2 regions of the Frateuria sp. GZRe12 genome follow, and region 2 is predicted to be linked to the other one. Evidence: predicted binding sites of a transcription regulator. Region 2 holds the regulator's gene; the other holds the start of a gene.

The links. Region 2 encodes sigma-54, which starts transcription at its own class of promoters, with help from an activator protein. Its sites were predicted from a motif close to TGGCACGNGCNTTGC; they were not measured.
Positions count from the first base shown of each region.
Region 1: the regulator sigma-54 is predicted to act here: its motif matches at 6,331-6,345, upstream of ACFWZ4_RS15695 (PilZ domain-containing protein).

Region 1 covers NZ_JBHZGI010000008.1:70,779-85,426, forward strand. Annotated here, with positions in the region: gene ACFWZ4_RS15660 (LysR substrate-binding domain-containing protein) at 1-73, shown strand, start outside; gene ACFWZ4_RS15665 (pyridoxal phosphate-dependent aminotransferase) at 117-1,262, shown strand; gene ACFWZ4_RS15670 (amidohydrolase) at 1,265-2,065, shown strand; gene arsC (arsenate reductase (glutaredoxin)) at 2,221-2,571, opposite strand; gene ACFWZ4_RS15680 (pseudouridine synthase) at 2,584-4,011, opposite strand; gene scpB (SMC-Scp complex subunit ScpB) at 4,008-4,871, opposite strand; gene ACFWZ4_RS15690 (segregation and condensation protein A) at 4,908-5,810, opposite strand; gene ACFWZ4_RS15695 (PilZ domain-containing protein) at 6,506-6,874, shown strand; gene ACFWZ4_RS15700 (AMP-binding protein) at 6,933-8,618, opposite strand; gene ACFWZ4_RS15705 (hypothetical protein) at 8,717-9,157, shown strand; gene acnA (aconitate hydratase AcnA) at 9,267-11,945, opposite strand; gene ACFWZ4_RS15715 (LysR family transcriptional regulator) at 12,206-13,138, shown strand; gene hflD (high frequency lysogenization protein HflD) at 13,191-13,814, opposite strand; gene mnmA (tRNA 2-thiouridine(34) synthase MnmA) at 13,811-14,648, opposite strand, start outside.
Region 2 covers NZ_JBHZGI010000006.1:103,222-117,869, reverse strand. Annotated here, with positions in the region: gene ptsP (phosphoenolpyruvate--protein phosphotransferase) at 1-1,201, opposite strand, end outside; gene ACFWZ4_RS13875 (HPr family phosphocarrier protein) at 1,198-1,467, opposite strand; gene ACFWZ4_RS13870 (PTS sugar transporter subunit IIA) at 1,460-1,852, opposite strand; gene rapZ (RNase adapter RapZ) at 2,019-2,927, opposite strand; gene hprK (HPr(Ser) kinase/phosphatase) at 2,933-3,916, opposite strand; gene hpf (ribosome hibernation-promoting factor, HPF/YfiA family) at 4,091-4,414, opposite strand; gene ACFWZ4_RS13850 (RNA polymerase factor sigma-54) at 4,546-5,985, opposite strand; gene lptB (LPS export ABC transporter ATP-binding protein) at 6,086-6,805, opposite strand; gene lptA (lipopolysaccharide transport periplasmic protein LptA) at 6,809-7,402, opposite strand; gene lptC (LPS export ABC transporter periplasmic protein LptC) at 7,368-7,970, opposite strand; gene ACFWZ4_RS13830 (KdsC family phosphatase) at 7,961-8,503, opposite strand; gene ACFWZ4_RS13825 (KpsF/GutQ family sugar-phosphate isomerase) at 8,607-9,548, opposite strand; gene ACFWZ4_RS13820 (BolA family protein) at 9,771-10,010, shown strand; gene murA (UDP-N-acetylglucosamine 1-carboxyvinyltransferase) at 10,052-11,311, shown strand; gene ACFWZ4_RS13810 (DUF3108 domain-containing protein) at 11,414-12,115, opposite strand; gene purN (phosphoribosylglycinamide formyltransferase) at 12,153-12,818, opposite strand; gene purM (phosphoribosylformylglycinamidine cyclo-ligase) at 12,926-13,954, opposite strand; gene ACFWZ4_RS13795 (DUF2066 domain-containing protein) at 14,149-14,648, shown strand, end outside.

The DNA of each region.
Region 1 (14,648 bases), on a different contig from region 2:
CGAGGCGACCCGCCTGAAGCACGAGCAATGCCGGCAACGCCCGCTCGATCCACTCGACCGGCCGCGCACATGAGCCGTGCTAGGCTTGCCGTTTGGCCTTCCAGACATCCGTGCGCATGAACATCGACACCAAGCTTCCCAAGGTCGGCACCACCATCTTCAGCGTGATGAGCCAGCTTGCGCTCGATCACCAGGCGGTGAACCTGGGCCAGGGCTTTCCCGATTTCGAGCCGCCGCAGCCTTTGCGTGACGCTCTCACCCGAGCGATGGCCGAAGGCAAGAACCAGTACGCCCCGGGCATCGGCACCGCCGCGCTGCGCGAGCAGATCGCGATCAAAACACAGCGGTTGTATGGGCGGCGCGTGGACTCGGCTACCGAGATCACGGTGACGTCCGGCGCCACCGAGGCGCTGTTTTGCGCGATCGCGGCGACCGTGCGTTCGGGCGAGGAGGTGATCGTGTTCGACCCGGCCTACGACTCCTACGAGCCGGCGATCGAACTGCAGGGCGCACGCGCGGTACACATCCCCCTGACCGTGCCCAGCTTCTCGATCGACTGGCAGCGCGTGCGCGATGCGATCACCCCGAAGACACGGATGATCCTGATCAACAGCCCGCACAATCCCTCGGGCGCGGTACTTTCGGCGGACGACCTGCAGATCCTGGCCGAGCTCACCCGCGACACCGACATCGTCGTGCTGTCGGACGAGGTCTACGAACACATCGTCTATGACGGTTGTCGGCACGAAAGCGTGCTGCGGCATCCGGAGCTGGCCGAGCGCAGCATCGTGGTGTCCAGCTTCGGCAAGACCTACCACTGCACCGGCTGGAAAGTCGGTTATGCGGTGGCGCCAGCGGCGCTGTCGGCCGAGTTCCGCAAGGTGCACCAGTACCTGACCTTCTGCACGTTCCATCCCGCGCAGGCGGCCTTCGCCGAAATCATGGCCAATGACCCGGCGCACTACCTGGAACTGCCGGACTTCTACCAGGCCAAGCGCGACCGCTTCCGCGCGCTGCTGGCGCCCTCGCGCTTCAAGCTTCTCGACGTGCCGGGCGGTTATTTCCAGCTGGTCGACTACTCGGCCGTCCGCGACCAGGACGACCTCGCGTTCGCGCGCTGGCTGGTGGAGCAGGGCGGCGTGGCGGGCATCCCGCTGACACCGTTCTACGAAAAGCCGCCCGGCACGCGCCTGCTGCGCCTGTGCTTCGCCAAGAGCGATGCCACCATGACCGCCGCCGCGGAGCGCCTGTGCCGTCTGTGAGCATGCAGCCGCTGACCGTCAGCCTGGTCCAGGGCGCCACGCGCTGGCACGACGCGCCGGCCAATCGCGAGTACTACGGCGCGCTGGTGCGCCAGGCCCGGGGCAGCGACCTGATCGTGCTTCCGGAGACGTTCCTGTCCGGTTTCAGCAACGACACGCGAGTCAGCGCCGGCACCATGGACGGGGAGGGTGTGGCCTGGCTTCGCGATCTGGCGTGCGAGATGGACGCGGTGATCTGCGGCAGCCTGGCCATCATCGAAAACGGCACCGTCTACAACCGCCTGTTCTGGATGCGCCCGGACGGCAGCCACGCGCAGTACGACAAGCGCCACCTGTTCCGCATGGCCGGCGAGCACACGCGTTACGGCGGTGGCCGCGAGCGGCTGGTGGTCGAGTTGAACGGCTGGCGCATCCTGCCGCAGGTCTGTTACGACCTGCGCTTCCCCGTGTGGCTGCGCAACCGCCGCCTGGAGAGCGCGGCCGGCGGCATGGATTACGACCTGGCGTTGTTCGTCGCCAACTGGCCGGCGCCGCGCCGGCAGCCCTGGCGCACGCTGCTGCGCGCGCGGGCGATCGAAAACCTTGCGTGCGTGGTAGGCGTCAACCGCGTCGGCGTGGACGGCAACGACTTGCCGTATGCGGGCGACAGCGCAGTGATCGACCCGGTCGGCGAGGCGATGATCGAGCTCGGCACGCAGGAACAGGTCGCCACGGTGCGCCTGGATCCGGCGCCTTTGCTGGCGCACCGCGAGCGTTTTCCCGCGTGGATGGATGCCGACGAGTTCACCTTGGGGCCGATGTGATCGAATCGCCAGGGCGGCAGTCGCAGAGTGTGCCCACGCAGCGCGTGATCGCACCTGCCGCAGGCTCCATCACGACGAAGCCGCCCATGGGGCGGCTTCTGTTGCGGTCGCCATCGGCATTGGCGCGCAAGGTGGGCTGAAGCCCACCCCGCGGTTCAAGGCAGGATGGCCAGGATCGCCTCCGGCGGGCGGCCGATGGCGGCCTTGCCACCGGCCACGACGATGGGGCGCTCGATGAGTTTCGGATGCGCGACCATCGCCTGCAGGAGGGCTTGGTCGCCCACCGCGGGGTCGTCCAGGCCAAGCTCCTTGTACTCCGCCTCGCCCGTGCGAAGCAGCTGGCGCGGCGTCATGCCCAGCAGGTGCAGCAGGTTCTTGAGCTCATCCACGCCGGGCGGCGTGTCGAGGTAGTTGACCACTTCAGGCTCGATGCCGCGCGCCTGCAGCAGCTCGAGCGTTCCGCGCGACTTGGAACAGCGGCTGTTGTGGTAAATGCGCACGGTCATGGCGGCGAGACCTCAGCGGTTTCCGTGGCGGTTGCCGCCGCGGCCGCCCTGGGGCCGTCCACCGCCGCCCTGCGGGCGGTTGCCGCGGTTTTGCGGCCTACCGCCCTGGCCCGGGCTTCCACCCGGGCGGGGACCGCGATTGCCGCCACCGCCACCGCCGAAGCCGGAGTAGGGGCCGGCGTTGCGTGCTTCACCACCGCGGCCGCCCGCCGGCTTGCCGCCGCGTCGATTGCCGCCCGCCGCGTTGCCGCCTGCCGCGTTGCCGGCAGCCCGGTTGCCGCCCGGCGCCTGCCCACGGCCGCCGCCTTCGCGGCTTTCGCCCGCGAACCAGGTGCGCACCGACGGCAGTTCCTGCCCGGGCGCAACACCGCGCTTGCTCTTGCGACGGCCGGGGGCCGCCGGACGCTCCGGCCTGGCCACGTTTCCGTTGACTTCCTTGCCCGGGCGGCGGCGCTGCTGCTTGCCCCGCGCCGGTTCCTCGCGGATGCGGTCGAACGCGCGCAGCTCGCGGGCCTCGTCGTGGTAGGCGCCGCTCCAGCCAGTCGGCGCGCCGCGCTCGGGACGGTATTCGGTGACGCTGCGGCTGGCGCGGCGCTGGTGCAGGACCGGGCTCAGCGTCAGCACCGGCTGGGCAGGCCCCAGGCCGGCGGACTTGCGCAGGTCCTTGATGGCATCTTCGGAAAGCGACTCGCTGTCGCCCCGGCGCAACGTGCGCGGCAGCTCGACAGTGCCATAGCGGATGCGCTTGAGGCGGCTGACCAGGAAACCCTGCGAATCCCACAGGCGGCGCACCTCGCGGTTGCGGCCTTCGCGGATCACCACGCGGAACCAGCTGTGGCTGCCGCCTCGGCTGATGATGGCGATCTCGTCGAAGCGTGCGGGGCCATCCTCCAGCTCCACGCCCGACTTGAGCTTCTCGATCACCTCGTCCGGCACCTCGCCGTGCACGCGGCAGAGATACTCGCGGCCAAGCCCGCTCCTGGGGTGCATCAGCGCGTTGGCCAACTCGCCGTCGGTGGTGAGCAGCAGCAGGCCGGTGGTGTTGATGTCCAGGCGGCCCACGGCCACCCAGCGTGCGCCCTTCAGGCGCGGCAGCTGTTCGAACACGGTGGGGCGGCCGTCGGGATCCTCGCGGGTGGTCACCACGCCTTCGGGCTTGTGGTAGAGCAGCACCTCGGTCTCGTCGCGGTTGTCGGTGGCGACGACGAACTGCTTGCCGTCGAGCACGACGCGGTCGCCGGCGTGCACGCTGGCGCCGATGCCGGCCGGCGCGCCGTTGAGTTCGACCTCGCCAGCCTGGATGCGCTGTTCCAGCATGCGGCGCGAGCCCAGGCCCGCGTTGGCCAGCACCTTGTGCAGGCGTTCTTCCAGGGCGGGGCTGTCGGCCTCTTCGCGGGGTTCGCGCTTGAGGGTCAAAACGGATTTCTGCGGCGCAGTCATGCGCGGTACTCCTCGGTGTCCTGCTCGGCGGCGTCTTCGTCGACGTCCGCAGGGGCTGCTGCCTCGTCGGCAGTGGCGGGTGGGGTGGGCGCCTCGTCCTCGGACGCGGCGGCGGTGGTTTCGGTGGCGTCGGCCGGTTCGGCCTCGGCCTCGGCGAGCGCGGGTGCTTCGCCGGAAAGCGCCTCGTCCTGGCCGGACTCGGCGGTGTTTTCGTCGATGTCGCCAGGGGCCTCGTCCTGCACGGCCCCGGCATCTTCCTCGTCCGGATCGATCGGCAGGTCCTTGATCACCCGCGGGGGCAGCGGTTCCTGGTCGAGGCGAAGCTGCGGGTCTTCCATGTCGCGGATTTCGGACAGCGGCGGCAGCTCGTCCAGCGACTTGAGGCTGAAGTAATCCAGGAATGCCCGGGTGGTGCCGAACAGCGCCGGCTTGCCGGGCACGTCGCGATGGCCGACCACGCGGATCCACTCGCGCTCTTCCAGCGTCTTGACGATGTTGGAAGAGACCACCACGCCGCGGATCTGTTCGATCTCCGGCCGGGTGATCGGCTGGCGGTAGGCGATCAGCGCCAGCGTTTCCAGCAGGGCGCGCGAGTAGCGGCTGGGCTTCTCGGTCCACATGCGCGACACCCAAGGGTGCACGTCCTGACGGACCTGGTAGCGGAAGCCGGAGGCGACTTCCCTGAGCTCCACGCCGCGGCCGGCGCAGTCCTCGCCCAGCGACTCCAGCGCCCGCGCGATCGCCTCGCGGTCGACCTGGTCCTCGTCGATGAACAGCTCGCCCAGCTGAGCCACGGTGAGCGGCTGACTGGCGGCAAGCAGCGCCGCTTCGATAATCGGTTTGAGTTGCTCGATCTGCATGGCCTTGAGGTCAGAGATGCGAATGGAGCCGCGCCGTCAATCGGCGGCGGCGGAAACCGGCATGTCGTCCGGCAGTTCGTCGTTTTCTTCGGCCAGCGCGGTCTTTGCCTTGACGTAGATCGGCGCCAGTGGCTCTTCCTGCACGATCTCGACGAGCATTTCCTTGGCCAGCTCCAGCATGGCCAGGAAGGTCACCACCACGCCCAGGCGGCCTTCGGTGATATCGAACAGGCTTTCGAAGCGGTGGAACGTGCTGTCTTCCAGACGGCTCAGCAGTTCGCCCATCCGTTGGCGCACGCTCAATGCCTCGCGCTTGATCGCGTGGTGGCCGAACAGCTCGGCGCGGTGCATCACATCCTTGAGCGCCAGCAGCATTTCCTTCAGGTCCAGCGGCGGCGGCAGCTTCACCACGTTGCGCTCGCCCACCTCGGCCTGCACCACCACAGTGTCGCGTTCCAGGCGGGGCAGGGTGTCGATGTCCTCGGCGGCCTTCTTGAAGCGCTCGTATTCCTGCAGGCGGCGCACCAGTTCGGCGCGTGGGTCGTCTTCGATGCCTTCCTCGGCGGGCGGCCGGGGAAGCAGCAGGCGCGACTTGATCTCGCCCAGGATCGCGGCCATCAGCAGGTACTCGGCGGCCAGCTCCAGCCGCATCGTGTCCCGCATCATGTCGATGTATTCCATGTATTGCCGGGTGATTTCGGCAATCGGAATGTCCAGGATGTCCAGGTTCTGGCGGCGGATCAGGTACAGCAGCAGGTCCAGCGGGCCCTCGAACGCTTCGAGGAAAACTTCCAGGGCGTCCGGCGGGATGTACAGGTCCTGCGGCATCTGCAGCATGGGTTCGCCGCGCACGACCGCCAGCGGCATTTCCTGCTGCTGGGGGATCGACGCGAAGGCGTCCTGCGACGGTGCGGCCGGCTGCTGCGGTTCTGTGCTCATCAATGCATGTCGTGAGGCCGCTCACGCGGCCGGCAATGCGTTCAAAACCTGTCGTCCTGGCGGGCGGTGCCCTGTAGACGGGTATCCCCTCGTGACCGCGGCTTCGGGCCGGCGATCGTTCAAGCTGGCTCGCCGGTTCCGGCACAGCCGTCGCCGCGTGTCGCTTGACGAAGCCGCACCACGGCGGTTCGGTCAGGCGGGCTCGGGCGACCACCAAGGCGTCCACGCCGGGCACCGGGCCCTGGAACGAACGCAAGACAGGATGGCGACACGGGCGCCACGGACGGTTTCAATCGGTCTGCCGGGACTCGGATGCGTGCCGCGATGGCCGGTATCGACCGGCACGGCGCACGCTTGAACCGGGCATGGGGACAGGTTAGCGGTAGCGTTGCGGCAAGTCCAGTACGCAGGTGCTCGCGCATGGGGCAGCATGTGACACGGTGCGTCGGGCAGACGCCGGGCGCGGCAGTTCCAATGCCGTGGCGGGCGGGCAAGGGGTGGCGTCGCATCGATCCATCGATGGCATGGCGTTTGCTTCGCCGTGCGGTGAGATGTCCGTTTTTCTCGCTGCGCGTGCCGTTCGCTGAACACTGGCGGCTACGCAGGCAGCAACCGGGTGTCGATGGGACGCAGGATGCGTCGTACGATCGCAGGGACGTCACAGGGGCGCAGGTGCGTTCCGTTTGGGGAGTTGGATGACGATCGAAGACAACGTGACGGATGAATCGGGCCCGAAATTCCTGCGGCCCGCGCGCATGCGCATCGAAACCACCGTGCTCATGAGCCACGGCGTGCAGTCGCATCCGACCGAACTGGTCGACATCTCCGCCACGGGCGCGCTGCTGCGCCGACCGCTGGGCTGGCAGGGCGAGCTGGGACAGAACTGGGTGCTGGACATGATCTTCGGCCGCGACCTGCACATCCATCTGGAGGCAGTGGTCGCGCGCATCTCCGACCGCCACATCGGCTTTGCCTACTCGCGCATCCCGGAAGACAAGCAGGTGCCGCTGTGGAACCTGCTGGGAGGCTACGCGGACATACTGGAGCATTGGCGGGAGGAGTGATCCAGCCGTGCGCTTTTCGTAGGAACCCACAAATGGTCCCCTACGAAGGCCTGGGCGCTCAGGCCGGGGTTTTCTTCTGCTCGTTGCGCAGCTCGCGACGAAGGATCTTGCCCACGTTCGACTTCGGCAGCGCGTCGCGGAATTCGATCTGGCGCGGGCGCTTATAACCAGTCAGTTTGTCGTGGCAGAACTGCTTGAGGACGTCGGCGGTGAGCGCGGGATCCTTGCGAACCACGAACAGCTTCACCACCTCGCCCGAGTGCTCGTCCGGCACACCCACGGCGGCCACCTCGGCCACGCCGGGGTGTTGCATCACCACGTCCTCGACCTCGTTCGGATACACGTTGAAGCCGGACACTAGGATCATGTCCTTCTTGCGGTCGACGATGTAGACGTAGCCATTCTCGTCCATGCGGGCGATGTCGCCGGTGTGCAACCAGCCATCGGCGCCCAGCACCTTTGCCGTCTCGTCCGGACGCTGCCAATAGCCCTGCATCACCTGCGGGCCACGCACCATGAGCTCGCCCACTTCGCCGATCGACAAAGGCTGGTTTTCCTCCGACCAGATCGCCACCTCGGTGGACGGCACCGGCAGGCCGATCGAACCGTTGTAGTCCCGAAGGTCCAGCGGGTTGATGCACACCGCCGGCGAAGTTTCGGTCAGGCCATAGGCCTCGGCCAGGGTGCAACCGGTGGTCTTCTTCCATCGCTCGGCCACCGCCCGTTGCACGGCCATGCCGCCGCCCAGGGTCAGGTGCAGGCGCGAGAAGTCCAGCTCGGCAAAGCCCGGCGTGTTGAGCAGGCCGTTGAACAGCGTGTTGACACCGGTCAGCGCGGTGAAACCGGACTTCTTCAGTTCCTTGACGAAGCCGGGCATGTCGCGCGGATTGGTGATCAGCCAGTTCAGGCCGCCCAGGCGCATGAACACCAGGCCGTTCGCCGTCAGCGAGAAGATGTGGTACAGCGGCAGGGCGGTGATGATCACCTCTTCGCCGGGCTTGGCGAGGTCGCCGATCCAGGCGCTGGCCTGCAGCATGTTGGCGACCATGTTGCCATGGCTGAGCATCGCGCCCTTGGCCACGCCCGTGGTGCCGCCGGTGTACTGCAGGAAAGCGAGGTCGTCGTGGCCCAGCTCGACCCTGGGCATGGGATGCGAGGCGCCCTGTGCCAGTGCGTCGCGGAAGCGCACCGCCTTCGGCAGCGAGTAGTCGGGCACCATCTTCTTCACGTGCTTGAGCACGAAGTTGACCAGCGCCCCCTTTGGGAAACCCAGCAGGTCGCCGATGCCCGTGGTGACCACGTGCTGGACGTGGGTTTCGTTGATGACCTCCTGCAACGTGGAGGCGAAGTTGTCCAGCACCAGGATCGCCTTGGCGCCGGAATCTTCCAATTGGTGCCTGAGTTCGCGTGCGGTGTAGAGCGGGTTGGTGTTGACCACCACCAGGCCTGCGCGCAGCGCCCCGAACAGCGCGATCGGATACTGCAGCACGTTGGGCAGCATGATGGCGAGCCGGTCGCCCTTCTTCAGGCCCAACACGCCGGTGAGGTAGCCGGCGAACTGACCGCTCAGGGTTTCGATCTCGCCGTAGCTCAGCTGCTTGCCGAAACTGGCGAACGCCGGCTTGTCGCGGAACTTGCCGAAGGCTTCTTCCACCACCTCCGCCACCGATGCATAGGCGTTGACGTCGATCTCGGCGGGCACGTCATGCGGATAGTGGGCAAGCCACGGACGCTCGTTGCTCATGTACTGTTCCTGTTCCCCGTTCGGCCTTGCGGCCAAGGCATTGGAGCATACGCCCGCGCACGGCGGCAAGCCGCGCCGCGGCGCGGATCGGAGGGTTCATGCACGCACGAAAAATACTGTCTTCCCTTGGGCTTGCGCTGGTGTTCGTGGCCTTGGCCGGCTGTCGGCACACGCCGGACGAAACGCGCGTGCGCGAGGCCATCGCATCCGTCGAAGAGGCGGCCGGACAGGCCGATGCCGGTGGCGTTGTCGAGCCGCTCAGCGAAGACTTCGACGGCAACGGCGGCCAGCTCGAGCGCAAGGACATCGCCAACCTGGTCCGCCTGGCGGGCCTGCGTGGCGAGCACGTCGGGGCGACGCTTGGACCGATCTCGATGGAACGGCGCGGTGAGCGGTTGATGGCGGATTTCACCGTCACCCTCACCCAGGGCAGTCGCCTGCTGCCGGATGCGGCCGGGGTGTACCAGGTGGAAACGGCGTGGCGCAGGGAGGGCGACGAGTGGCGCTGCTACAGCGCGACGTGGAAACGGCAGCTCTAGTGCCTCGTAGGGTGAGCTCCAGCCCGCCTTTCCGGCAGGAGCCGGTGGAATGAAGCGCGAAAAAAAAGGCCGCCCGGAGGCGGCCTTTTCGCTGCAACTACGGCAGGGCTCAGGCGGCCTTGCGGCCGGCCAGCTGACGCAGCACGTACTGCAGGATGCCGCCGTGCCGGAAGAAGTCGCGCTCCTTCGGCGTGAGCAGCATGACGTGCACGGCGAACTCCTTCTTCGTGCCGTCGGCCGCCGTGGCGATCACCTTCGCTTCCTTCGACTCACCGCCTTCCAGGCCCAGGATCTCGATCGACTCCTTGCCGGTCAGTCCCAGCGACTGCGCGTTCTCGCCGTGCTTGAACTGCAGCGGCAACACGCCCATGCCCACCAGGTTCGAGCGGTGGATGCGCTCGAAGCTCTCGGCGATCACCGCCTTGATGCCCAGGAGCAGCGTGCCCTTGGCCGCCCAGTCGCGCGAGGAGCCGGTGCCGTATTCCTTGCCGGCGATGACCACCAGCGGCGTGCCTTCGGCCTTGTACTTCATCGCCGCGTCGTAGATGGACATCTCCTCTCCCGAGGGGACGTGCACGGTATAGCCGCCCTCGACGCCGTCCAGCATCAGGTTCTTGATGCGGATGTTGGCGAAGGTGCCGCGCACCATCACGTCGTCGTTGCCGCGGCGCGAACCGTACGAATTGAAGTCCTTGGGCTCCACGCCCTTGGCGATCAGGTAACGGCCCGCCGGGCTGTCCTTCTTGATCGAGCCGGCCGGCGAGATGTGGTCGGTGGTGATCGAGTCGCCGAACAGGCCGAGCACGCGTGCGCCATGGAGGTCGTCGACCTTGGACAGCTCCATCGTCATGCCGTCGAAGTAGGGCGGGTTCTTGATGTAGGTCGAATCCTCCCAGCCGTACAACGCGCCCTCGGCCGACGGAATCTGGTTCCAGCGGCTGTCGCCCTTGAACACGTCGGCGTAGTTCTTCTCGAACATCTGCGGGTTGATCGCGCCGGCGATGGCGTCGGAAATTTCCTGGTTGGTCGGCCAGATGTCCTTCAGGTAGACCGGCTGGCCGTCGTCGCCCAGGCCGATGGCATCCTTGGTCAGGTCGATGTCCAGCGTGCCGGCCAGTGCGTAGGCGACCACCAGCGGCGGCGAGGCCAGGTAGTTCATCTTCACTTCGGCGTGCACGCGGCCTTCGAAGTTGCGGTTGCCCGAGAGCACCGAGGCGACGGCCAGGTCACCCGCGCCGATGCCCTGGCTGATCTCGGCCGGCAGCGGACCGGAGTTGCCGATGCAGGTCGTGCAGCCGTAGCCGACGATGTAGAAACCGACCTTCTCCAGTTCCTTCAGCAGGCCGGTCTTTTCGAGGTAATCGCTGACCACCAGCGAGCCCGGGCCGATCGAGGTCTTCACCCACGGCTTGGCCTTCAGGCCCTTGGCGGCGGCCTTCTTGGCGACCAGGCCGGCGCCCAGCATCACCGCCGGGTTGGAGGTATTGGTGCAGGAGGTTATCGCGGCGATCACCACCGAGCCGTCCTTGAGCGTGAAGTTCTCGCCGTCCTTGGTGACGCCGACGCTGCCGCTGCCGGACTTGCGGCTGGCGGTTAGCGGGCCGACCACGTCGTGGAAGCTCTGCTTGACGCCTTCGAGCAGCACGCGATCCTGCGGGCGTTTGGGGCCGGCCATGGACGGGCGCACGTCGGCGAGGTTGAGCTCCAGCGTGGTGGTGAACTCGGGCGTGACGCTGTTCTCGTCGTGCCACATGCCCTGCGCGCGGGCATAAGCCTCGACCAGCTTGATCTGCTCTTCGCTGCGACCGGACAGGCGCAGGTAGTTCAGCGCCTCTTGGTCGATGGGGAAGATGCCGCAGGTCGCACCGTATTCCGGCGCCATGTTGCCGATCGTGGCGCGGTCGGCCAGCGGCAGGTGCTTGAGACCGTCACCGAAGAACTCGACGAACTTGCCCACCACGCCGAGCTTGCGCAGCATCTGGGTGACAGTCAGCACCAGGTCGGTGGCGGTCACGCCCTCGGGAAGCTTGCCGGTCAGTTTGAAGCCGACCACCTGCGGGACCAGCATCGACGAGGGCTGGCCCAGCATGGCCGCCTCGGCCTCGATGCCGCCCACGCCCCAGCCGAGCACGCCCACGCCGTTGATCATGGTGGTATGCGAGTCGGTGCCGAACACGGTGTCCGGATAGGCCCACAGCTGGCCCTCCTTCTCGGCGGTGAACACCACGCGGGCCAAGTGCTCCAGGTTCACCTGGTGCACGATGCCGGTGCGCGGCGGCACAACCTTGAAGTTGTTGAACGCCTTCTGGCCCCAGCGCAGGAACGCGTAGCGCTCCTGGTTGCGCTCGAACTCGATCTCGACGTTCTTCTCCAGCGCCGACTCGGAACCGTAGACGTCGACCTGCACTGAATGGTCGATGACCAGTTCGGCCGGCGCCAGCGGATTGATCTGGGTGGCGTCGCCGCCGAGCTTGACCACCGCGTCGCGCATCGCCGCCAGGTCGACCACGCAGGGCACGCCGGTGAAGTCCTGCAGCACCACGCGCGCGGGCATGAAGGAGATTTCGGTATCGGGCTCGGCCTTGGCCTGCCAGTTGGCGACCGCCTCGATTTCCTTCGTGGTGACGTTGATGCCGTCTTCGTGCCGCAGCAGGTTCTCAAGCAGGATCTTCAGCGAGTACGGCAGCCGCTTGAGGTCGAAGCGCTCGCCGAACTTGGCGAGGTTGGCGTACGCATAGCGCTTGCCGTTGACCTCGAGGGTGTCGCGGATGGAAAACGAGTCTTTCATGACGAAACTCCTGGCTTGAGCTTTGAAGCGGCTGGGGAGAGCTGGTATTGCGGCGGCCAAGCGCACGCAAAGGCCCGCGATTATCGCAAATACCGCGTCCGCGCGTCCTCGCGGCGCCTGGGGTCGGGCGGAATTGGCGGGCGGTATTCTCGCGGGGCGGGCGAGCGGGGCGGCTAGAATGGCCCCGATACGCCGACCATCCCACCGTTGGCCGCCAAGCATGCGACGGCCCGCCCTTCCGCACAAACGCTTTTGGTGACATGCAGCATTCGATGATTTCGACGGCGCTCTCGGCGGTATCGCTGCGCGACCTGGCGCTGGTGCAGGCGGTGCATCGCCATGGCAGTTTCAACAGCGCCGCGCGGGCCATGCACATCAGTCCGTCGGGACTGTCCCACCAGGTGCAGAAGGTCGAGCAGGCGCTGGGCGCCCCGCTGTTCGAACGTGGTGGCCGGCGCATCGTGCCCACCGCCGGCGGGCAGCGGTTGCTGGAGCGGATCAGCGCGGTGCTGGACGCGGCCGAGCTCCTGCAGCAGGCCGCCCGCGCCGGCACGGTTGCCTTCGGCGGCGAGCTGAGACTGGGCGTGCCGGCCTCACTGGGTCCCTATCTGCTGCCGCACCTGGTAGAGCCGTTTCCGCTGCACTTTCCGGCGGCCCGGTTGAGCTTGTCCGAGGGCAAGCCACGCGGACTGCTGCGTCGCCTGCACGAGGGCGAACTCGATGCGGTGCTGGCGCCGCCGGCTACCGCCGCGAGCGGCATCGCCACGCGGCCGCTGTTCGCCGAGCCGTGGCAGGTGCTGTTCCGCGCCGACCATCCGCTGGCCGGCCGTGCCCACGTGACGCTGGACGAACTGGACGAGGCCGAGGCCACGTTGATGGCCGAGAGCCATCCGGACGGCATCGACGGGCAGGGCGGCCATGGCGGTCACGTGCAGGACGTCAGCCTGGAAAGCCTGGCGGCGCTGGTCGGCCTGCGTGGCGGCTACGCGCTGGTGCCGGCGCTGGCGCGCGAGCGGCTGGCCTCGAAGCCCGAGCTGACCGTCGTGCCGTTGGAAGGCGCCGTGCCGGGCCGTCAGATCGCGTTGTACTGGCGCGAGGCATCGCCTTGGCACGCGGACATACAGGCGTTCGCCGAACTGCTGCAAGAGGTGGCGCGCGGGCGGCCAGGGTTGGTGGTGGGGCCGGTGGGCTGAAGGCCGCCCTGCGAGTGCGAGGCTGGGTGGGCTTCAGCCCGCCGCACCGCGCTCAGCCGTTGTCCAGCGTCACGCCCGTCAGCAACCCACGCGCCAGCATGCTGCACTGGCGGCGGTTGAGGACGATCTGCCACTGCCGCCCGCCGACCTGCCGCCACAGCACGGCCGAACGCACGGCGGCCAGCAGGTTGGCGCGCACCTTTTCCGCCACCGCCGGCTGCTGCAGGAACTGCGGGTTCCCGCTGACCATCACGCGCGGGCTCAGCGTGGACAGGGTCGATGCGTAGAGATCGGCCAGGCGCCGGACGACCTGCGGGGAATCCTGGCCGAAATGCGCCACCTGGCGTTGGGCGGCAACCACGCCTTCCTGCAGTTTCGCGGTCAGCTCGGGCCGGCGAGCCAGGCTGCGTTCCAGCCGCATGACGGTCACCGCCATACGGGTCAGTCCCATGTCGCGGCTGCCGTCGTCGAGCTGGCCGATCAGGTTGCGCAGGCCCAGCCGCACGCCGCCGACGCCGCCGTAGACGGCCGCCACCGACGGCGCATCGATGCGGAACACGCTGGCCACGCTCGACTCCATCGCCCCTTCGTCGCAACGCCCTTGGTTGGCCAGCTGCTGCGCCAGTCCCGCCGCCTGGAACAGGCCGGCCAGCGCGAGCACGCGTGGTTCGTTCATGGCGAGGATATCGAGCACGTCTTAGGTCCTGCGGGAAGAGGGGAAAGGCCGCCAAACGGCGCATCGGTGGCCGCGATCACGGCGCCACCCAGGCAGGCTTCGCCGTCGTAGAACACCACCGACTGGCCCGGGGTGACCGCCCGCTGGGATTCGTCGAAGCGCACCTCCAGCCCGGCGGGCGACCATTGGACCTCGCATGCCTGGTCCGCCTGCCGGTAGCGGGTCTTGGCGGTGCAGCGAAACGCCGTCGCCGGAGCCCCCCCGGCCACCCAGGTCGGCGCTTCGGCAAGCAGTCGCCTGGACTGCAGCCAGTGGTTCTCGCCGCCCTGCGCCACATAGAGCACGTTCGCCGCCACGTCCTTGCCGACCACGTACCACGGCTCGCCGCCCATGCCCTGGCGCCCGCCGATACCCAATCCGTTTCGCTGGCCCAGCGTGTAGTACATGGTGCCCTGGTGCTCGCCGACCAAGGTCCCTTCCGGGGTGCGCATTTCACCGGGCCGCGCCGGAATGTACTGCGCCAGGAAACCGCGGAAGTCGCGCTCGCCGATGAAGCAGATGCCGGTCGAATCCTTCTTGGCGTGCGTGGGCAGGGCGGCGGCGCGGGCCAGTTCGCGCACGGCCGACTTCTCGATCTCGCCGACCGGGAACAGCGTGACGGACAACTGCCGCTGGCCCAGCGCGTGCAGGAAGTAGGTCTGGTCCTTGCCCGTGTCCACCGCACGCAGCAGGCGGTAGCGGCCGTCGCGCTCGTCGACGCGTGCGTAATGGCCGGTGGCGATCTTTTCAGCGCCCAGCGCCCGCGCCTCGTCCAGGAAGGTCTTGAACTTGATC
Region 2 (14,648 bases):
GGGTGATCATCGGCACCAGCACACGCACCGGGCCGTAGCAGGCGGCGCGCAGGATCGCGCGGATCTGCGTGGTGAACACGGCCGGATAGCGCAGCGAAAGGCGCACGCCGCGCACGCCCAGCGCAGGGTTGTCCTCGCCGCGCAACGCCAGGCCGGCGGCGTCAGCCTTGTCGGCGCCCAGGTCGAGCGTGCGGATGGTGACGGGCAGGCCGCCCATGCCCAGCACCAGGTCGCGGTACGCGTTGAACTGCTCGTCCTCGGAGGGCAGGCCCTTGTGCTTGAGGAACAGGAATTCGGTGCGGTAAAGGCCCACGCCGTCGGCGCCGCGGGCGCGCGCCATGGCGATGTCGGTGGCGGTTTCGGCGTTGGCGAACAGCTTCAACGCCACGCCGTCGCGCGTGCGCGTGGGCGCATTCGCGAGCTTGGCCAGGCGTCGCCCTTCGGCCGCCGCTTCGCGCTGCCAGGCGCGGTAGCGGGCCAGGTCCTGTGCAGTCGGGTGGACGATGGTCTCGCCGCGCTCGGCGTCGAGCAGGATCAGGTCGTCATCGTGAATGGTCGCCAGCGCGTCGCGCGTACCCACCAGCATCGGCAAATCAAGGCTGCGCGCCAGGATCGCGCTGTGCGAGTAGACGCTGCCCGAGCTGGCCACCACGCCGAGCAGGCCGTTGCCGACCAGGTGCGCCATGTCGGCCGGCGCGATGGTATCGGCGACCAGGATCTCGCCCACGCGCGCGGCGAGCTTGCGCTCCTCGCGGCTGGTCTGGCGCTGCAGGGCGGAGATCACCCGGTTGATGACCTGGTCGACGTCCTCGCGGCGGCTGCGCAGGTACGGATCGTCCATGGCCTCGAATACCTTGGCCAGGCGGTCGCGCTGCTTCTTGAGCGCCACGCCGGCGCGGTAGTGGCCGACGCGGACCAGGTCGTCGAGGCCGCGCAGCAGTTCCTTGTCGTCGAGCAGGAGGCTGTGGGCGTCGATGAACTCGTTGACCTCGCGCGCCAGCGCGCCGTGCAGGCGGCCGCGCAATTCGTGCAGTTCCTGCCGCGCGGTGTCGAGCGCGCGGTGCAGGTTTTCCAGCTCGCCCTCGACTTCGTCCTCCGCCAGCGGGCGGGTGTCGACCAGGTAGCGGCTCGGCTGCACCAGGCGCGCGCGGCCCAGGGCCATGCCCTTGGATGCGGCGGTGCCGGGCAGCAACTGCCTCATGCGCCCTCGTCGAACTTGCGCTCGAACAGCGCCACGACGCCAGCGAGGGCCTGCGCCTCGTCGGGGCCGTCGGCACGCACGGTGAGCGGGGTGCCCAGGCCGGCCGAAAGCATCATCACGCCCATGATGCTCTGCGCATTGACCTCGCGGCCCTTGCTGACCAGCCACACCGTGGATTTGAAGCCCTGCACCAGCTGCACCAGCTTGGCCGAGGCGCGTGCATGCAGTCCGAGCTTGTTGGAAACGACGAGATCCTGTTCAAGCATGATCGATGAAGATTCCCCCGCGGCCGCCATGGGCTGCCACCTGTGCCAGTTCGTCCAGCGGTTTTTCGGCGTAGTTGAGCACGCGCAGCAGCATCGGTAGGTTGAGCCCGGACACACAACGCAACCGTACGCCCAGCGACGTGAGCGAAAGGCCGATGTTGCAGGGCGTGGCACCGTACAGGTCGGCCAGCACCAGCACGCCGTCGCCCTGGTCGAGCTCGCGTGCGTGGTGCGCGGTGAGTGTGCGCATCACATCCGGATCGGCGTGCGCCGGCACCTCGACCGCGTCGACCTTCAGCGGCAGCTTGGGCATGACGTGGTGCGCGGCGGAGATCAGTGCCCTGCCGACGGCCTCGTGTGTCATCAGGAGGACGCCGACGCTCACGGGCCTGCTCCTGCCGGGTGGCCGACAACCGTTGCATGGACGCCACTCCGCAGGAGTGCACCGGTGCGCGACCGGGATGCGACGGCGCGCCGAAACACCGGCGCAGGGCGCACGGGGTGGCAGCGCACAGGTGCGCTTCTACGGGCGTGCGAGGAGGCGGGCGTGTTCATTCGAGTTCACGGTGAAAGGTAAGGACGCCTTCGCGCTTCGCGCGGTAATGCGCGGCCAGGCGCTCGACCAGGTAGACCGATCGATGTCGCCCGCCGGTGCAGCCGACGGAAATGGTGACGTAGCTGCGGTCGTCCTGCTCGAAGCGCGGCAGCCAGGCGTCGAGCCAGCGCGCGGTGTCGGCAAAGTATTCGCCGACCATCGGATCGGCCTCGAGGAATTCGCGCACCGGCGCGTCCTTGCCCGAGAGTGGGCGCAGCTTGGGCTGCCAATGCGGATTGGGCAGGCAGCGTGCGTCGAAGACGAAATCGGAGTCCAGCGGCAGGCCGCGGCGGAAGGCGAACGACTGGAACATCAGCGTCAGGCCCTCGGTGGCCGCCGCGTAGCCGGTGGCGATCAGCCGGCGCAGCTGGTGGACGTTGAGGTCGCTCGAATCGATCACCTTTTCGGCGATGCCGATCAGCGGACGCAGCAGGCGGCGTTCCTCGGCGATCGCGTCGGCCAGCGACACGCCACGGATGGCCAGCGGATGGCGGCGGCGGGTTTCCGAATAGCGCTTGATCAGCACTTCGTCGCTGCAGTCGATGAAAACCAGGTGGACGTGCACGCCGGCCGCGGCCAGTTCGGAGAGCACCAGCGGCATGTGCTCGAAGTCCTCGCCGCGGTTGCGCACGTCCACGCCCACGGCGATGCGCCGGCGGCGGCCGCCGCCATCGCGGCGCACCGACTGCACCAGTTGCGGCAGCAGCCCGCTGGGCAGGTTGTCGACGCAGTAGAACTCCAGGTCCTCCAGCGCGCGCAGCGCGACCGTCTTGCCGCCGCCGGACATGCCGGTCAGCACCACCAGGTGCACGGCGTTGGGATCGTTAAGGCCGTTCGAGGGCGACGCGGGATCGTTCGTACTCATGGATTTCACCACGGCGGAAGCCGGCGCATCTGGTGCGCCTGGCGGTCGATGAAGGTTTGCGCGGGATCGATGCCCTTGCTCTTGAGCATATGGTGGCGCACCGCCGCTTCCACCAGTACCGCCAGGTTGCGGCCGGGGGCCACCGGGATGGTGATCATCGGCACGGAGACCTCCAGGATCTCGCGGTGGCTGGTGTCGCCGGTCAGGCGCGTTGCCGCGTCGATGTCCTCGCCCTCGCGCAGGGGTTTGAGGTGGACTACCAGGCGCAGGTATTTCGAATGCTTGACCGCGGTGTGACCGAACATCTCGCGCACGTTGAGTACGCCCAGACCGCGCACTTCCAGGAGATCCTGCAACAGCTCCGGGCAGGTGCCGTCGATCACGTCCGGTGCGATCAGGGTGAACTCGGTGGCGTCATCGGCGACCAGACGGTGGCCGCGGCTGATCAGCTCCAACGCGAGCTCGCTCTTGCCCGAGCCGGACTCGCCGGTGATCAGCACGCCGATCGAGAACACTTCCAGGAACACGCCGTGCAGGGTGATCCGGGGCGCCAGCAGGCGCGCCAAGTGGTACTGCATCCAGGTCAGGAGTTCGTGGCCGCGCTTGGAGCTGATCCACAGCGGAGTGTGGGTCTCCTCGGCCACCTCGCGCAGGTCCGACGGAATGGTCTGGTCCTTGGTCACGATCAGTGCCACCGGCTGGTAGGCGGCGATCTTGTGCATCGCTTCCCAACGCTGGCGCGAATCCAGGCTGTCCAGCCAGTTGAGTTCCTCGGTACCGATGATCTGCACCTTGTTGGGGTAGATCACGTTGAGGTAGCCGATCAGCGACGGGCGGCGCGTGGCGGTGGCGCCAGGCTCGAGCACGCGCCCTTCGCCACGCATGCCTGCCACCCAGCGCAGGCCCATGCGCTCGTGGACGCCGTCGAAGAGTTGTCGTGCGGTCAGGCGTTCCAAGGGGTGTCCCTGCCGGGTGGCAATGGGCGCCATTGTGCCAGCTATGCGGGGGAGGGCGGACTGGGCGGGCGTCCCGAGGGCGGCTATCCGCCCCTGTCTCGGGATCTTCCTCCCGCGGTCGCGGCGGGGCTTGGCCCGTGGTGTCGCGCTTCGAGCAAAAAAAGACCCGCCACCGGGGCGGGTCTCCTTTGCCTGGTGCGGGACGGATCAGCCGATCTGGCGCGCTTCCCGGGCTTCCTGCTGATGCTTGTCGGTCACCTTGTCGCGGTGGCGGCGCAGTTGCGCGGCGAGCTTGTCGAACACCATGTCGATGGAGGCATACATGTCGGCGCCGCAGGCCGCCGCATGCAGGGCGGCACCGGTGGTGCTGAGGGTGGCGTCGGCGCAGTGCTGCAGCTTGTCGATCGACAGCACCATGCTCAGGCCCAGGCACCGTTCGTCGAGGCGGGTCAGGCGATCGAGCCGGGATTCGGCATGCGCACGCAGGGCGGGGGTGACTTCGATCTGCTGGCCGGTGAGTTGGAACTGCATGGGGCGCCTCCTCTGGTACAGGCCGCCGTGGGGCGGCGGGTTCGCATGCCGGTGATTGGTGCCGGCATGCCGGTCTTCATTCGGTATGGGATCGTTCGGGCCGGTTCCAAGTGGTGGGTTTCAGGCGCCGGTCAGCCGGCGCGTTGTCGCTCGCTCGAGCTGGGGATGCGAAGGGCCTCGCGGTATTTGGCCACGGTGCGGCGCGCGACCTGGATGCCCTTGCGGTTGAGCTCCTCGGCCAGGGCCTGGTCGGACAACGGCTTGCGTGTGTCCTCGCCGTCGATAAGTTTCTTGATCATCGCCTGGATGGCGGTGGCCGAGGCGCCACCGCCGTCCTCGGTGGAGACGCCGCTGGAGAAAAAGTACTTGAGCTCGAAGGTGCCGCGCGGCGTGTGGATGTACTTGCGCGTGGTCACGCGCGAGATGGTCGACTCGTGCATGCCGACCTCTTCCGCCACTTCGCGCAGCACCAGCGGATGCATCGCTTCCGGGCCGTAGTCCAGGAAGGCGCTCTGCCGGCGCACGATCGCATCGGCGACCTTCAGCAACGTTTCGGCGCGCGATTCGAGGCTCTTGATCAGCCAGCGTGCTTCCTGCAACTGCCCGCGCATCCAGCTGGCGTCCTCGCCACGCGCCTGCGCGATCAGGCTGCAGTAGTGCTGGTTGAGGCCGAGCCGCGGCTGGCAGTCCGGGTTGAGGCTGACCTTCCAGCGGTTGCCTTCCTTGTAGGCGTAGACGTCCGGCGCCACGTACTCGACCGGCGTGGCGTCCAGCGCGGCGCCGGGACGCGGATCCAGGCTGCGGATCAGCAGCGCCGCGGCGGCGACTTCTTCCTCGCTCGCACGCAACTTGCGCGCGAGCTTGGCGATGTCGTTGCGCGCGAGCAGTTCCAGTTCGCCTGCGACGATCTGCAGCGCAAGCCCGCGATGCGGCGTAGCGGCGTCGAACTGCTCCAGCTGCACGCGCAGGCAGTCGCGCAGGTCCAGGCTGGCGATGCCGGTGGGATCGAAACGCTGTAACTGGCGACGTACCGTCTCGACTTCGTCGCTTGTCGCATCGAGATCCGCCGGCAGGGCGGCGAGCACGCCTTCGATGCCTTCGGCGAGGTAGCCGTCTGCGTTGAGCGCGTCGATGATGACGGTGGCGATCAGCCGCTGGCGCGTGTTGAAGGGCGAAAGGTTCAACTGCCACAGCAGGTGTTCCTGCAGGGTCTCGGGCGCGGCGTTCTGCGGTTCGAAATCCTCGTCGCCGCGGCTGCCCGAAGGCGCGCTGCTGCCGAGCGAGAAATCGATCGGCGCCTCGGCCGGGGCGTCGGCTTCGCCCCAGTCCGCGGCGTCGTCCGCGTTGTGGTCGACGGTCGGCGCTTCGACCGGGGCGGCGGAGAAACTTTCTTCCTCGGTTTCGCCCGGCGCCGACTCCTCCTCGAACTCCAGCAGCGGGTTGCCCTCGGCAATCTGCCGCAGTTCCGCCTCCAGCTCCAGCTGCGACAGCTGCAACAGCCGGATCGCCTGCTGCAACTGCGGCGTCAGGGTGAGCTGTTGGTTGAGTCGGAACTGGAGCCCGGGTTTCATGCCAGCCGTTGGGGAGAGACTTGCGGTCATCCTACCCCGGTGGGTGTGACGCGACCATAGCGATGGCAGGCTCCGACGGTCCCTGCGTCACATCACCGCTTCACAGCTTGAATTCGCGTCCCAGGTAGACTTCGCGCACCTTTTCGTCGGCAAGGATGTGCGCCGGCGTGCCGCGCGAGAGCACCTCGCCATCGTTCAGGATGTAGGCGCGATCGCAGATGCCCAGCGTCTCGCGCACGTTGTGGTCGGTGATGAGGACGCCGATGCCGCGTTCCTTCAGGTGCCGCACGATACGCTGGATCTCGCCCACCGAAATCGGGTCGACGCCGGCGAACGGCTCGTCCAGCAACATGTAGCGCGGCTGCGCGGCCAGCGCGCGGGCGATCTCCACGCGGCGGCGCTCGCCACCGGAGAGGCTGATGCCTTTCTGGCCGGCGATATGGGCGATCTTCAGCTCGTCCATCAGCCCTTCGAGCTGTTCGTTGCGCTGGCGGGCGCTGAGGCCCTCGCGCAGCTCCAGCACGGCCATGATGTTGTCGGCCACCGACAACCGGCGGAATACCGAGGCTTCCTGCGGCAGGTAGCCAATGCCCAGCCGTGCGCGCGAGTGCATGGGCAGGCCGGTGATGTCCTGGCGGTCCAGCCGGATGGTGCCGCCGTCGGCTTCGACCAGGCCCACCACCATGTAGAAGCAGGTGGTCTTGCCGGCGCCGTTGGGGCCGAGCAGGCCGACCACTTCGCCCTGGCGGATCGAAAAACCGAAATCGCGCACGACCTGGCGCGAGCGGTAGCGTTTCTGCAGGCCTTCGGCAGCGAGCATCGGTCAGGGCTGCCCGGTGCTGGTGGCGGGCGCGGGTGCACTGGTGGCCGGGGCCGGGGCCGCGGCAGGCGCGGCGGTTCCCGACTTGGGTTGGGGCTTGAAGATCATGTGCACGCGACCGTCGCCGCCGCTGTCGCCGGTCATTTCGCTGGTCTGGGTGTTGTAGGTGAGTCGATCGCCGTGCGCCTCGCCACGGCCCTGCTGGGTGATCGAGGCATGGCCCTGCAGCACGGCGTAGTCCTTGGCCACCTTGTAGTCGATGGTGGCCGCGTCGCCCTGCATCAGGTTGCCGTTGTCGTCCAGCTGCTGGAGGTGTGCGGGGCTGCCGGTCAACACGACGCTGTCGATCTCGGCGTTGGCGTCGAAGTGAACCTTGGCCAGGTCGCCGGTGGCTTTGAGCGAGCCCTGGGTGATCACCACGTTGCCCTTGAGCGTGGTGGTGCTGTTGGGCTTGCGGAAACCGTCGAAGTGCGAGGCCTGCACGTCCATCGGCTGGTCGCGGTCGGTGCGCTTGGCCTGCACCGGTGCCAGCACCGTCAGGCCCAGCAGGACCAACGCCGCGCTAGCGCGCATGCTGGCGGGGCGGGAACGTGGCATGGACGTCATCGAGCAGCTCCAGGTGTTTGTCGTTGAGGTCGGCGCGCATGCCGACGCCGTGGATTCTAGTGCCGCCCTGCACCAGCTGCGCCGGCGCGGCGGTCTCGAGGCGGTTTTGCTTGGGCCAGGCGGTGACTTCGGCGGTGTCGATCGTGGTCCTTGGCGTGTCGTCGAACGCGGCACGCTCCAGATGCACCGGGCCCTGCAGTTTGAGCAGGCTCCCCTCGTTGTTGACCCAGCCGTACAGCGAATGCCCGAGCCAGTCGGGCACGGCCGGCTGATTGGAAGGAAGGCGGAACTCGGGCGCGTTGATATACAGCGACTCGTCGCCCTCGCGCCGCTCCAGCTGGGGTGCCTGGATCAGGAAACTGGGAAGGCCGTCGGTGCCGTACTGGGTCAGCTTGAAGTCGGTCAGCGTATAGCCCGAGCGCGGCGGACCGACGAACTCGTTGACCTTCGGCGGGGGGCCGATCCACCACAACAGCAGTTGGGCCGTGCCGGCCAGCAGCGCGACCACGACGATGGCCGCCGCGAGGCGACGGTCGCGCAGCCACTCCCTCACCGCCAGCGCTCCTTCTCGTTGCCGGCCTTGCCCTGCGCATGCAGGATCAGGTCGCAGACCTCGCGCGCGCCACCCTGGCCACCAGCACGGCTGGTGGTCCACTGCGCCTGCTCGATCACCCATGGGTGGGCATTGGCCACGGCCACGGCGAGTCCGGCGATGCGCATGGCCGGAAGGTCGGGAAGGTCGTCGCCGACGAAAGCGACCTGCTCGGGCGCGAGCTTAAGCGCGTCGAGCAGTTCGAGCAGGCAGACGCGCTTGTCGCCCTGGCCCTGGTAGACGTGGGTAATCCCCAGTTCTTCGGCGCGCAGCGCCACCGGGTGGCTGATCCGCGCACTGATGATCGCCACCTGCACACCGTGCACCTGCAGGCGCTTCAGGCCCAGGCCGTCCTGCACGAAGAACACCTTGGTCTCGCGACCATCCTCGCCGTAGTACAGCCGTCCGTCGGTCAGCGTGCCGTCCACGTCGAATACGGCCAGGCGGATGCCGGCGGCGCGGGCGAGCAGGTCGGCGGGGAGGTTGGCGAGATAGGGCATGGTCGTCAGCGCGGGGAAACGGAAATGAGGGCCGGGCACAGGCAGGGCGGGAATGTGGGGTTGCGGACTGTCGACGGTCCCGGCCCTCGTCTGCGCCCCTGGATCAGACCACGCGGGCGCGGAGCAGGTCGTGGATGTTCAGCGCGCCGACCACGCGCTGCTGCTCGTCCACCACCAGCAATGCGTGGATCTGGTGTTTCTCCATCAGCTGCGCCGCTTCGATGGCGAGCTTGTCGGAGGTGATCGTCTTCGGACCGCGGGTCATCAGCGCCTGGACGCTCGCGCCGCGCAGGTTCACGTCCTCGTCGTCGAGCGCGCGGCGCAGGTCGCCGTCGGTGAACACGCCGAGCAAGCGGCGCTCGGCGTCGACCACCGCGGTCATGCCCAGGTGCTTGCGGGTCATTTCCATCAGCGCCTCGGTGAGGCTGGCATCCGGTGCGATCATCGGGATGCCCTCGCCGGTGTGCATGATGTCGCTGATGTGCAGCAGCAGGCGGCGGCCGAGGCTGCCGGCCGGGTGCGAGCGGGCAAAATCCTCGGCCGTGAAACCGCGCGCCTCGAGCAGCGCGATTGCCAGCGCATCGCCCATCACCAGCGCCGCGGTGGTGCTGGCGGTGGGGGCCAGGCCGAGTGGGCAGGCCTCGCTGGAAATGCTGGCGTCGAGGTGCACGTCCGCCTGGTGCGCCAGCGACGACTTCGGGTTGCCGGTCATGGCGATCAGCGGGATGCCCTGGCGCTTGATGACCGGCAGGATGAACAACAGTTCATCCGTCTCGCCGGAATTCGACAGTGCCAGCACCACGTCGTCGGGCTGGATCATGCCCAGGTCGCCGTGGCTGGCCTCGCCCGGGTGCACGAAGAACGAGGGCGTACCGGTGGAGGCCAGGGTGGCGGCGATCTTGCGCCCGATGTGGCCGGACTTGCCCATGCCGGTGACCACCAGGCGCCCGCGGCAAGCCAGGATCAGCCGGCAGGCCTCCACGAAGCTGGCGTCCACTCGCGGTTCGAGCGCGCGGATCGCGGCCGCTTCCGTGGCGATTACCATGCGCCCGCTGCGGGCGATGGCGTCCGGGTCCAGCTTGGCGACGGGCGGGGCGATGCGTGCGTTCATGGGGTCTCTGCTGGGGTGGCCGGCGGCCTTCGGCATTTCTGTGCCACGGGATTTCCATTACCATGGCATATCCGCATTTTAGCGTCATATGGCCGCGCACTGGATTCATCAAGCCTGGTGAATCCGCGCCCCGCGCGCCGACGATGGACCCCTCCGATGGACCCTGCCCGCATCCAGGCACTGATCGAAACCGGCCTGCCCGGCGCGAATGCGCAGGTGAGCGGTGACGACGGCGTGCATTTCGAAGCCACCGTGGTGGCCAGCCAGTTCGCCGGCAAGCTGCCGCTGGCGCGCCACCGCATGGTCTACGCCACGCTGGGCGAGCTGATGGGCGGCGCGATCCACGCGCTGGCGCTGAAGACGTTGACTCCCGAGGAAGCCGCGGCGCGCCGTTGAGGCTGCGCTTCGCTTCGCTCACTCCAAGCTTAAGGACCCACATGGCCAAGATCCTGATCAGCGGTGGCGAACCGCTCCATGGCGAAGTCGCCATTTCCGGCGCCAAGAACGCCGTGTTGCCGATCCTCGCCGCCTGCCTGCTGGCCGACGGCCCGGTGACGATCTCCAACGTGCCGCACCTGCACGACGTGACCACCTTCATCGAGTTGCTCGGCCGCATGGGCGTCAACCTGGTGCTCGACGACCGCATGAAGATGCACGTCGATCCGCGCACCATCGAAAGCCACGTGGCGCCGTACGACCTGGTGCGCACGATGCGCGCCTCGATCCTGGTGCTCGGCCCGCTGGTGGCACGCTTCGGCGAGGCGGAAGTCTCGCTCCCCGGCGGTTGCGCGATCGGCTCGCGCCCGGTCGACCAGCACATCCGCGGCCTGCGGGCGCTGGGTGCCGAGGTGACCGTGGAAAACGGCTATATCCGTGCCCGCGCCAAACGCCTCAAGGGCGCGCGCATCGCGATGGACATGGTGACCGTCACCGGCACCGAGAACATCCTGATGGCCGCCACGCTGGCCGACGGCACCACGATCATCGAGAACGCCGCGCAGGAACCCGAGGTGGTCGACCTGGCCAACTGCCTGGTGGCGATGGGCGCGCGCATCGAGGGCATCGGCACCGCGACCCTGGTGATCCATGGCGTCGAGCGCCTCGAGGGCGCCGAGTACGAAGTGCTGCCCGACCGCATCGAGACCGGCACGTTCCTTGTCGGCGCGGCGATGACCGGCGGCAAGGTGCGCGCCCGCGGCGCCCGCGCCGGAACGATGGACGCGGTGCTGGCCAAGCTGGAGGAGGCCGGCGCGCATATCTGCACCGGTCCTGACTGGATCGAACTGGACATGGGCGGCCGCCGTCCGAAGGCGGTCAATATCGTCACCGCCCCGTACCCGGCCTTTCCGACCGACATGCAGGCGCAGTTCACCGCGCTCAACTGCGTGGCCGAGGGCGTGGGCGTCATCACCGAGACGGTGTTCGAGAACCGCTTCATGCACGCCCAGGAGCTCAAGCGCCTGGGCGCGGACATTCGGCTCGAAGGCAACACCGCGATCATCCAGGGCGTGGAACACATGAGCGGTGCGCCGATCATGGCCACCGACCTGCGCGCTTCCGCCTGCCTGGTGCTGGCAGGTCTGGTGGCGCATGGCGATACGACGGTCGACCGCGTGTACCACATCGATCGCGGTTACGAGAACATCGAGGAGAAGCTTGGTGTGCTCGGCGCGAGAATCCGCCGTCTGCCGAGCTGACGCTCGCAACCGCCAAAGTGTGCCGCTCGTGCGGCGAACGGGACCCGGGTTTTTGCTCGCTTTTCCCTTGGGGGCTCGAGAATTCGAAACCCGGGAACGCGGCTACCGGAAGCTCACCAGCTCCATCGTCAGGTTGCCGCCGTCCTTCTGCGACAGCTTCACCGGCAATGGGTAGCGATCGGGTGCGTACCAGGCGCTGAAGCCGCGATCGGCGTCGGTACGGTCCACCCGCACGGCGTCGAAGCTGCCGGCCGGCACCGTCACCTTCTCCTTGCCGGTGATCCTGAACCGCTGCGTCTCCACTTCCTGCTTCACCGCCACGGGCAACGCGATCTGCTTCTGCCCGTCGCGCAGAGCCTGGCCGATCGCCAGCGCGGTGGTGTTGCGCTCGACCATCCCCGGCTGCGTCGGATAGGTGATCGCACCCTTGCCTTCATCCACCGTGACCTGGTGCTTGCCCCAGTCCACCGTGACGTGGCGCTGCTTGGACTTGATCGCCGCGTCGAGGCGGTAGTCGTAGCTGAGCGCCTCGGGCACGTCGCCCTTCCAGCGGAAATGCGAAACCTCGTCCAGGTTCGCCCCCAGCAGGGCGGCCAGGCCCGAGGTGCCGCGCAGGTGCTTGCTGTAGGCCCATTGCCCGTTGCCGAGCGGCGTGAGGCTCACGGTGGCATCGCCCATCGGCGAGCCGTCGCGCAGCACGCGGTAGGTGGCGGTGAAGGCCTTGGGCGGGGCGGCGAGGGCGAGTCCGCTGGCGCTGGCCAGCAGCAGGGCGCCGCCGAGGCGCAGGAGATGGCGGAAAGTCATGGGGTCCAGTGTGCCCGCGGCTCGCTGAACATCGGATTCAGGCCAGCGCGAGCCCGCGTTCGGTAAGCCGCAGCGGCGCGTTCAGTGGCGCGCCGTCCAGCCAGGGGCCATCGTCGCGCCAGGCCAGGCGGCCCTCGGCGATCAACCTCACTACCGACGGCAACAGACGATGTTCCAGCGGCAGCAGGCGTTGCGCCAGTCGGTGTTCGTCTTCGTTCGGCTCGATCCTCAACACTGCCTGCGCCACCACCGGGCCGCCATCGAGTTCGGCGGTGACGAAGTGCACGCTGGCTCCGTGCTCCAGGTCGCCGGCTTCCAGCGCGCGCCGGTGCGTGTGCAGGCCGCGGTATCTGGGCAGCAGCGAAGGGTGGATGTTGAGCATGCGGCCGGCCCAGGGGGCGATCGCCTCGCCATCGAGGATGCGCATGAAACCCGCCAGCACGACCAACTCGGCGCCGCTGGCGGCGAGCCGGCCGAAGAGGTCCAGGTCGAATGCGCGGCGGTCCGGATAAGCCTTCGGGTCGAGCACCAGCGTGGGGATGCCCGCGTCTTCGGCCAGCCGCAGGGCGCCGGCGGTGGTCTTGTCGCTCGCCACTAGCACGAACTCGGCGGCCAGCTCACCGCGCTCGCGCGCGGCGAGCAAGGCGGCGAGGTTGCTGCCGCGTCCGGAGGCGAGGACGGCGATACGGAGAGGATGGGGCATGTTTGTCTCTGCCGTTCGCCCTGGGCATCGACCCGCGGGGCCGTATGTGAGCCGCCTTTGGACTTCGGCGCTGCGCGCCTGCGCTCAGGGCAAACGGTTTTTCTGTTTCAGCCGATGTGGACGCGCTCGTCGCCCTGCGCCTTGACGACCTCACCGATCACGCGACTGGCCAGGCCATGCTTCGCCAGCAGCGAGGTCGCGCCATCGACCGCGTCGCGCGGGAGGATCACCGTGAAGCCCACGCCGCAGTTGAACGTGCGCCACATCTCTTCGCGCGCGACCTTGCCTTCGCGCATCAGCCAGTCGAACACCGGCGGCAGCACGATCGCGTTCGCGTCGAGCGCCAGGCCCAGGCCATCGGGCACCACACGGATGATGTTCTCCTTCAGGCCGCCGCCGGTGATGTGCGCCATGCCGTGCACGGGCTGGTTCTTCAGCAGCTCCAGCATCGGCTTGACGTAGATCGTGGTCGGCGCCATCAGCGCGTCGGCGAGCTTCACGCCGCCGAGATCGAGATCGAGCGGGCTGCCGGCGCGCTCGACGATCTTGCGGACCAGCGAATAGCCGTTCGAATGCGGGCCCGAAGACGCCACGCCGAGGATCACGTCGCCGGCGGCGATCGCCTCGCCCGAGAGCAGCTGCGACTTTTCAACCGCGCCGACCGTAAAACCGGCCAGGTCGTATTCGCCCGGCGGATACATGTCCGGCATCTCGGCCGTCTCGCCACCGATCAGTGCGCAGCCGGCAAGCTCGCAACCCCTGGCGATGCCGCCCACGACCGCGACGGTCGTGTCCACGTCCAGCTTGCCGGTGGCGAAGTAGTCCAGGAAGAACAGCGGCTCGGCGCCCTGCACCAGCACGTCGTTGACGCACATGCCGACCAGGTCGATGCCGATGGTGTCGTGGCGGCCCAGCTGCTGCGCAAGCTTGAGCTTGGTGCCCACGCCGTCGGTACCGGACACCAGCACCGGCTCCCTGTAGCGGCCGGCCAGGTCGAACAGGCCGCCGAAACCGCCCAGTCCCCCCATCACTTCCGGGCGGAAGGTGCGCTTGACCAGCGGCTTGATGCGTTCGACCACGGCATTGCCCGCGTCGATATCGACGCCGGCGGCGCGGTAGGTGAGGGCGTCGGACATGGCGGAGGAGGCCTGGAGGAAAGCGCGCAATTCTACCAGCACGCTCCCGCGGGCGCGGTCCGTCCTCCATGCGCGGGTCGCGGGCGGCTGAAAACCCCGCTTCGCGGTCTTGCGCCAGGCCGCGCCGATGGACGCTGCGGGCGGGATTGGGCAGACTCCCGTGTTATCCGAGCTTCCACGGACGAGACTTGCCGATGCGCCTGCCACGCCTGTTTTTCGCCTTCCTCCTGCTGGGTTTGCTCGCGCCGGCGGCGTGGGCGCAGGTGCCGGCACCCGTGCCGGTCTCGCCGTACGCGGTGGTGGTGCCGGTCACCGACACCAGCGAGGCGCAACGTGACGCGGCCTTCGCCACTGCGCTCGCCCAGGTGCTCGAACGCGTCGCCGGCGGCCAGGACCTGCGCAGCAAGCCCGGCTATGACGACGCGCTGAAGGGCGCGCCGGGCCTGGTGCAGCAGTTCCAGTACCAGCGCGCGGGCACTGGCATCGTGCTGCAGGTGAACTTCGATCCGGGCGCCGTGCGCCGGCTGATCACGCAGATCGGCGTGCCGGCCGCGGGCGTGAAGCCGCCCGTGCTGGTGCTGGTGCATGGCAGCGACGGCAGCCTGCTCGGCCAGGATGCGCTGGGCGCGCTGGCGCAGGCCGCCGCGGCCCGCGGCTACCAGTTGGCCTACCCGGACCCGTCGCACGTGCCCGA